One region of the Sodalis sp. RH21 genome, then DNA from elsewhere that is predicted to be linked to it. Evidence: riboswitches for the same ligand, from Rfam matches in the RefSeq annotation. Region 1 holds a riboswitch; the other holds the start of a gene.

Region 1 (4,217 bases):
TCGCCGATATTTTTTATGGCAATAGCTTTAACAGCCAATTGCTGCCCATTGCCCTGCCGGCGGCGCAGGTGGATGAACTGTTCGCGCTGGTGGCCGCCCATGAAGGCGCGACGTTCACGGTCGACTTGGAACGCCAGCAGGTGATCGCCGGCGATAAGACCTATCCGTTCGAGATCGATGCCTTTCGCAAGCACTGCATGGTTAACGGCCTGGATAGCATAGGCCTGACGTTGCAGCACGATCGTGCGATTGCGGATTATGAAGCGAGCCAGCCGGCGTTTTTGCATTAAGCGAACGGGGCGGTTCCCAAAAGCGGGGGCGCTCCGGGTAATTAATAAAGGCACGGTGCAAACCGTGCTTTTTTATGATTGATCCGGGGTGGGGGTTGCGGCTATCGCCATAAAAAAAGCCGGGGAGCCAGGCCCTCCGGCAGGTGAATAGCACCATTACTCAGAATTTACGTTTATCACAGCAGCGACATCCTTATCGTTGCTTCATACCATGGACGCCAAACGCCGTATCAGCCGCGCTACGTCCAGTGCTGGTATTCTTCATCGGACAAGGCGGCAATCTGCCACTGGGTGACCTGCAATAACAGGGCCATCCGCCGCGCGTTCACGGCCTGCCCGCGGCTGGTGCCGCTCCCATTGCCGATAGCGGCCAGGTAGCGCTGGTAAAATTGACGCAAAACGGCGGTTTTCATCGTTCTCCCTCCAGCCTGCCCTTTCGATAAAACCAGTATCGGCTTATTATACCGGAAGAAAAACAGATGACTTTGCCGGGAGACTTCCTCTTTTATGGCTTCGCCGCGCCTACAACAGCAGTTCATCCGCCTGTGGCAAAGTTGCCAGGGGCAGCCGCAGGACACCACGCTTGAAGAACTGGCGCATACCCTCAGTTGTTCCCGCCGCCATGTCCGATCGCTGCTGAAAACCATGCAGGAACGGGGCTGGCTGGAGTGGCAATCCGTCGCCGGCAGGGGCAAACGCTCCCACCTGACCTTCATGTATACCGGCCTGGCCTTGCAGCAGCAGCGGGCGGAAGACCTGCTGGAGCAGGATCGCATCGATCAATTGGTCCAGTTGGTGGGCGACAAAGAGGCGGTACGCCAGATGTTGCTTTCCCATTTGGGCCGCAGTTTTCGTCAGGGCAAGCATATTTTGCGGGTACTGTATTACCGGCCGCTGCTGAATCTGCTGCCCGGCACTCCCCTGCGGCGTTCGGAAAACCATATAGTCCGGCAGATTTTCAGCGGCCTGACCCGGATAAATGAGGAAAACGGGGAACTGGAACCGGATCTGGCCCATCATTGGCAGTTAATATCGCCGTTGCACTGGCGCTTTTACCTGCGCCCGGCCATTCACTTTCATCATGGTCGGGAGCTGACCTGCGAGGACGTGTGTCTTTCGCTGCGGCGTCTGCAAGAGCATGCGTTATTCCGGCATATCGCCGGCGTACGCTCCCCCACCGCCAACACGATCGATATTACCTTATCCGCGCAGGATGACTGGCTGCCCTGGCTGCTGGGCAGCGTGCCGGCGATGATTTTGCCGCAGGAGTGGCCGACGCTGCCGGAGTTTGCCCATCGCCCCATCGGCACCGGGCCGTATGCGGTAATAGACAACCGGCAAAGCCTGCTGAAGATCGGGGCCTTTGATGACTATTTTGGCTATCGCGCGCTGATCGATGAAGTGAATATCTGGATTTTGCCCGATCTCAGCGCCGAAATCAGCTATTCGGGGGTGCAGCTCCAGGGGGATAATAGCGGCCATGACCCCCTGGAAACGCGGCTGGAAGAGGGCTGCTATTTCCTGTTGTACGACCAGCGCTCGCCGCTGATGCAAAACGCCGAAATACGCCGCTGGTTAAGCGAAAATATCGATCCCATCTCCATGCTCACCCAGGCCGGGCCGTCCTATCAGCATTACTGGTCGCCGGCATACGGCATCCTGCCGCGCTGGCATCACGCCCGGGTGGCCAGCCCATGCCCCAAGCCGGCGGGTTTAGACCGGATCACCCTGACGGTCTACCATGCCCATAGGGAATTCGATGATTTATGCCGCGCGCTCGGCGAAGTGCTCGCGCGCCTGGAAATCGAACTGGTGGTCAATACCGTGGATTATAACACGTGGCACGATGGCGATGGCGAGAGCGATATGTGGCTGGGCAGCGCCAATTTTTATTTGCCGCTCGATTATTCGCTGTTCGCCACCTTTTACGAATTACCGCTGATGCATCATTGCCTGCAGGCCGATATACAACCGGAGCTGCTTGAATGGCGGCAAAAACGGCTGTCGCTGGCGGAATGGTGCCGCACGCTGGTCACCGGCTATCATCTGCACCCGCTATTCCACCATTGGCTGATCCTGCAGGGCCAGCGCAGCATGCGCGGTATCCGCATGAACACCCTGGGCTGGTTTGATTTTAAATCCGCGTGGTTTGCGCCGCCTGACAATTGAGCGCCCGGCCATTCTCCCTGCCGGCAAAAGGGTAACCATGGTCAGAAAGCCATAAAACCATTACAATCAAAATTGTTCTCAACGGGGTGCGATACTTCCGGCGCGGCGACGCATGGAAGGCAAGCTGAGAGTATACCCGTCGAACCTGATCCGGTTAATACCGGCGAAGGGATTTGAGAGTGTGCCTTAGCGCCTCAAAAACCTTTGCCGCCTTTTTTTTCAGGAGCGCAAAGTGTTAAAAAAATGGTTACCCTGCCTGTTATTAATTGCCGCCGCCCCGGCGCTGGCGAAACCCGTATTGACGGTTTATACCTATGATTCTTTCGCCTCCGAATGGGGCCCCGGCCCGGCAATCAAAACCGCTTTTGAAAAAGAGTGCGGCTGCGAGCTGAAATTCGTGGTGCAGGAAGACGGCGTGGCGCTGCTTAACCGACTGCGCATCGAAGGCAAAAACAGCGGCGCGGACGTGGTACTGGGCCTGGATAATAACTTGCTCAAAGCCGCCGCGGATACCAAGCTGTTCGCGCCCCATAACGTGGATACCGCCAAGCTTACCTTGCCTGACGGTTGGCAAGACGCTACTTTCCTGCCTTATGACTACGGTTACTTCGCGTTTGTGTATGATAAAAACAAGCTGAAAAACCCGCCGAAAAGCCTGCACGAGCTGATAGACGGCCCCGCTGCGCTGAAAATCCTTTATGAAGATCCGCGCACCAGCACTCCCGGATTGGGCCTATTGCTGTGGGTACAAAAGGTCTATGGCGACGATGCGCCCCAGGCCTGGCAAAAACTGGCCAAGAAAACCGTTACGGTACCCAAGGGCTGGAGCGAAGCGTACGGCCTGTTCCTGAAAGGGGAAGCGGATATGGTGCTGAGCTACACCACATCGCCGGCCTATCACATTGTGGAAGAGAAGAAAGATAATTACGCGGCCGCCGCCTTCAGCGAAGGGCACTATCTCCAGGTGGAAGTGGCCGGACAGCTGGCCGCCAGTAAAAACCCCGAACTGGCCCAGCAATTCATGCGTTTCATCGTCACCCCCGCGTTCCAGCAGACCATCCCCACCGGCAACTGGATGTATCCGGTAATCAACACCCCGCTGCCGGCCGGATTTGATCGGTTACCGTCCAAAACGCTGGCCTTCCCCCCTGACCAGGTCGCGGCGAAACGCGGTGACTGGGTCCAGAGCTGGTTACGCGCCGTTAGCCAATGATTCCACGCTGGTTATGGCCCGGGCTGTTGGCGGCGCTGGCATTGGCGGCCATCGCCCTGGCCGCCGTCGGCGCGCTCTGGCTCAATGCGCCGCAGCAATACTGGCGGGCCTGGTGGTCCGATAGTTATCTGTGGCATATCTTGCGCTTTACCTTCTGGCAGGCGCTGTTATCGGCGCTGCTATCGGTAATCCCGGCGATCTTTTTGGCGCGGGCGTTATTTCGCCGGCGCTTTCCGGGGCGCGCGCTGCTGCTGCGTTTTTGCGCCATGACGCTGGTGCTGCCGGTGCTGGTCGCCGTATTCGGCATCCTCAGCGTTTATGGCCGCCAGGGCTGGCTGGCCTGGCTTTGCGCCTGGCTGCATATCCCCTACCATTTCTCGCCCTACGGCTTGCAGGGCATCCTGCTGGCCCACGTTTTTTTTAACTTGCCCCTGGCTACCCGTTTGCTGTTACAAGCGCTGGACGGCATTCCGGTGGAACAGCGTCAATTAGCCGCCCAGTTGGATATCAGCGGCTGGGCTTTTTTCCGGGTGCTGGAGTGGCCC
Region 2 (4,217 bases), 1.3 Mb from region 1:
AAGCATTTTCCGCCTCCGCACCTTCGATTTTCTGCAACAACGCGGCGGTGGCCAGCCGCCAGTCATTGGCTTTGGTGATGGCGCTCACCACCGCCACGCCGCCGACGCCGCAGCGCAGCACGTCATCGACTTCGTCGATACCGATACCGCCGATGGCCACGGTTGAAACGCCCCGTAGGCCGGCCACCAGCCGCGCTAAATCGGCCAGGCCCTGCGGCTGCGACGGCATGATTTTGGTCTGGGTCGGGAAAATATGGCCGAGGGCGATATAGGACGGCCGCAGCGTCCGCGCCCGCGCCAGTTCGCGGTCATCATGGGTGGATAGGCCCAGCCTCAAGCCGGCGCGCTGGATGGCCGCCAAATCCGCCGTATCCAGATCTTCCTGCCCCAGATGCACGCCATAGGCGCCGTGTTTAATGGCCAGCCGCCAATAATCATTAATAAAAATCCGCGCCTGATACTGGCGGCCGAGCAGGATTGCGGCTTCGATATCCGGCTCGACCACGCTCTCCGGCTGGTCTTTAATGCGCAATTGCAAGGTGCGCACCCCGGCGTCGAGCAGGCGGACGATCCATACCAGGGAATCCACCACCGGGTAGAGTCCAAGCCGTGGGAGGGTGGGAGCAAACGGCGCGTCGGGAACAATCATTTCGCCACCCCCGTATCTGCGGGCGATAAATACAGCTCGCCGCCGCGGGCGCGGAATTCGGACGACATGGCTTCCATACCGTTTTGCTGAATTTCTATCGCCTGGGCGGCGGCATAATCCCTGACTTCCTGGGAAATTTTCATCGAACAGAATTTAGGCCCGCACATGGAGCAGAAGTGGGCCACTTTGCCGGACTCCTGGGGCAGGGTTTCATCGTGGTAAGCGCGGGCCGTGGCGGGGTCGAGGGCCAGGTTGAATTGATCTTCCCAACGGAATTCAAAGCGCGCCTTGGACATGGCGTTATCGCGGATTTGAGCGCCGGGATGGCCTTTGGCCAGATCCGCGGCATGGGCGGCGATTTTATACGCGATCAGACCCTGTTTCACATCCTCTTTATTGGGCAGCCCCAAATGTTCCTTGGGCGTGACATAACACAGCATGGCGCAGCCGAACCAGCCAATCATGGCTGCGCCGATACCGGAGGTAAAGTGATCGTAACCCGGGGCGATATCGGTGGTCAGCGGCCCCAGCGTGTAAAACGGCGCTTCGTGGCAATGCTCCAATTGCTCGGTCATATTGCGCCGGATCATATGCATCGGTACGTGGCCGGGGCCTTCGATCATCACCTGCACGTCATACTCCCAGGCGATCTTGGTCAGTTCGCCCAGGGTATACAGTTCGGCAAACTGCGCTTCATCGTTGGCATCCTGTATGGAACCGGGACGCAGGCCGTCGCCCAGCGATAGGGATACGTCATAGGCGGCGCAAATTGCGCAAATTTCCCGGAAATGCTCATATAAAAAGCTCTCCCGATGATGGGACAGGCACCACTTGGCCATAATGGAACCGCCGCGGGAAACAATGCCGGTCAGGCGTTTGGCGGTCATCGGCACGTAACGCAGCAGTACCCCGGCGTGGATGGTAAAGTAGTCCACCCCTTGTTCCGCCTGTTCGAGCAGAGTGTCGCGAAAACACTCCCAATCCAGGTCTTCCGCCACGCCGTTGACCTTTTCCAACGCCTGGTAGATCGGCACGGTACCGATAGGCACCGGGCTATTGCGTAAAATCCACTCGCGGGTTTCATGGATATACCGGCCGGTGGAGAGATCCATCACCGTATCGGCGCCCCAGCGGGTGGACCACACCAGTTTTTCCACCTCTTGCTCAATGGATGAACTGACCGCCGAGTTGCCGATATTGGCATTGACCTTCACCAGAAAATTACGCCCGATAATCATCGGCTCCGATTCGGGATGATTAATGTTGGCGGGGATGATGGCGCGCCCTTCGGCTACTTCGCTCCGTACGAATTCCGCAGTGATATCGGCCGGTAAATGCGCGCCGAAGCTTTGCCCGGCATGCTGTTGCAGCAATACATCGCCACGGATGCGCTCCCGGCCCATATTTTCCCGCAGGGCGATAAATTCCATCTCAGGGGTGATGATGCCGGCGCGGGCATAATGCATTTGCGTCACACAGCTACCGGCTTTGGCGCGCCGCGGCGTATGGTTGGGAGCAAAACGCACGTCGTTCAGCCCGTCGTCTGCGCGGCGCTCCCCGGTATAGCGCGAGCTTAAACTGCTCAAGGGTTCGCTATCCTGGCGTTGTTCAATCCATGCCGAGCGCAGGCGATTGAGCCCGGCGCGCACATCGATGTCTACCTGCGGATCGCCGTAGGGGCCGGCGGTATCGTAGACCGGTACCGGCTCGTTGGCTTCATAACGTTGATCGGTTTTATCTCCGCCGATCGGGGTGGGGCTAAGTTGGATCTCGCGCATCGGCACCCGGATATCGGCGCGGGTGCCCTGCAAATAAATACGGCGTGAACTGGGGAACGCCTCGCCTTGCAGGTTATCGATAAATTCCTGCGCCTGGGCGCGCTGCTCGCGGCGGGAAGGGGAGAGATTGGGTGACGACATAGCAATTCCTTAAAATAAACCTCAGGGAAAATTGCTTGTCTGGAGCGCTACGGGAGTAATAAAACGGTGCTGGTGAACCGCTCAAAAAACAAACGGCTAACAGCAATGGATTACTCTTGTTCCCTTCGCGGGCATTAACCCGATCAGGTTCCGCGGATCCCGAATTAACGGTCTCAGCCTGGCGTAATGTACGCGCTAGGCACTCCGACAAGATATATACAGGCTCCGATATGGGGCCAGGGACAACACATCAACTACAATTCATCAACTACGACACATCAACGACAACTCAATATAAACCTTCAAGGGCCGATTAGGCCAGACGTGAAATGTCCGGATTATTCGCGGCCGGCGCAGCGGTAAAATATTCCGCTTTGTATTCCAAGGCTTGCTGGATCAATTTGTCTTCCAGCGCAAAACGGGTAGCCAGGGCTTCGCCGACGCCGGACAGCGCTTGCTGAAATTCCATATAGTTATCATGATCAATGGCCGTTTCCAGCTGGCTGTCATAAAATGACATAATCTGCGTGGTGTTTTCCTGCAACGCCGGATAGAGCTGGGTGCTGATAACACTTTTGGTATCGCTGTTGTCGTTCGAATTCTGGACAATCCGATCGTAAATATGGAAATGGCCGGCGGAAAGGTAGTCCACCAGTTTGTGGCAGAAGTCATCCAGCGCGTCTTCGTCCAGGGGAGTATGCTTTTCTTTATTGGGTTTAAGACCAATCAAATGGTAATACGCCACCAGTAATCCTCTCCGGGCCAGTATCCACTGGTCGATAAGTTCATTACTGCCGCCAACGCGTTGAGCCAGAATGTCCAGCTGGTTGAGCATGATTGACTCCGTCGTAATACGCCGTAATAAAAGTAACGCTGCGTTACTTATTAATAAAAGATAAATTCTAGATTGCCAGCGAATACGAGGTAGTGCAACTAAAATGGAACAACAACTCAGTGGTAGCGAAAACGGCTGGTGGATAGTCAGCCATGAAGGCAAATTGTGGCTGCCCAAAGGGGAACTGCCGTTTGGCCTGGCATCGGCCTGGTCGCTGCAAGGCTTGCAAGCGGCGCCGATCGGGGAATGGGAAGGCGCGCCCGCCTGGTTGATCCGCCAGACCATGCCGCAAGATATGGGTTCGGTCAGGCAGATTATCGATGGGGACGCCGGCCTGTTCCAATTGGCCGGCAGGGGCGTTCAATTGGCGGAATTTTACCGCGCCCACCACTATTGCGGCTACTGCGGCCATATCACGCGCAGCAGTAAAAAGGAGTGGGCCTGTTTATGCGATCATTGCCGTGAACGCTATTATCCGCAGATCGCCCCCTGCATTATCGTGGCGATCCGCCGCGGCGACGATATCCTGCTGGCCCAGCATACCCGCCACCGCGGCGGTATCTATACGGTGCTCGCGGGCTTTGTCGAGGTCGGCGAAACCCTGGAGCAGACCGTGGCCCGCGAAGTCATGGAAGAGACGCGTATCAAAGTGAAAAATGTCCGTTATGTGACATCGCAGCCCTGGCCTTTCCCCCACTCGCTGATGATGGCCTTTATGGCGGAATATGCCGGCGGCGACATCACTCCCGATCGCAATGAAATCCTGGACGCCGGCTGGTTCCGCTACGATGCGTTGCCGCTGCTGCCCCCGCCG

What was found. Region 1 has a riboswitch for thiamine pyrophosphate ahead of thiB (thiamine ABC transporter substrate binding subunit). Riboswitches for the same ligand answer to the same signal wherever they lie in the genome.
Region 2: another riboswitch for thiamine pyrophosphate. It lies ahead of thiC (phosphomethylpyrimidine synthase ThiC); the one in region 1 lies ahead of thiB (thiamine ABC transporter substrate binding subunit).

Annotation. Positions count from the first base shown of each region.
Region 1 is NZ_CP178732.1:4,693,504-4,697,720, forward strand. Features, by position in the region: gene leuD (3-isopropylmalate dehydratase small subunit) at 1-290, shown strand, start outside; gene sgrT (glucose uptake inhibitor SgrT) at 530-703, opposite strand; gene sgrR (HTH-type transcriptional regulator SgrR) at 798-2,459, shown strand; TPP riboswitch at 2,532-2,649, shown strand; gene thiB (thiamine ABC transporter substrate binding subunit) at 2,692-3,672, shown strand; gene thiP (thiamine/thiamine pyrophosphate ABC transporter permease ThiP) at 3,669-4,217, shown strand, end outside.
Region 2 is NZ_CP178732.1:31,378-35,594, forward strand. Features, by position in the region: gene ACL2XP_RS00140 (HesA/MoeB/ThiF family protein) at 1-6, opposite strand, end outside; gene thiE (thiamine phosphate synthase) at 1-649, opposite strand, end outside; gene thiC (phosphomethylpyrimidine synthase ThiC) at 646-2,568, opposite strand; TPP riboswitch at 2,672-2,785, opposite strand; gene rsd (sigma D regulator) at 2,882-3,403, opposite strand; gene nudC (NAD(+) diphosphatase) at 3,507-4,217, shown strand, end outside.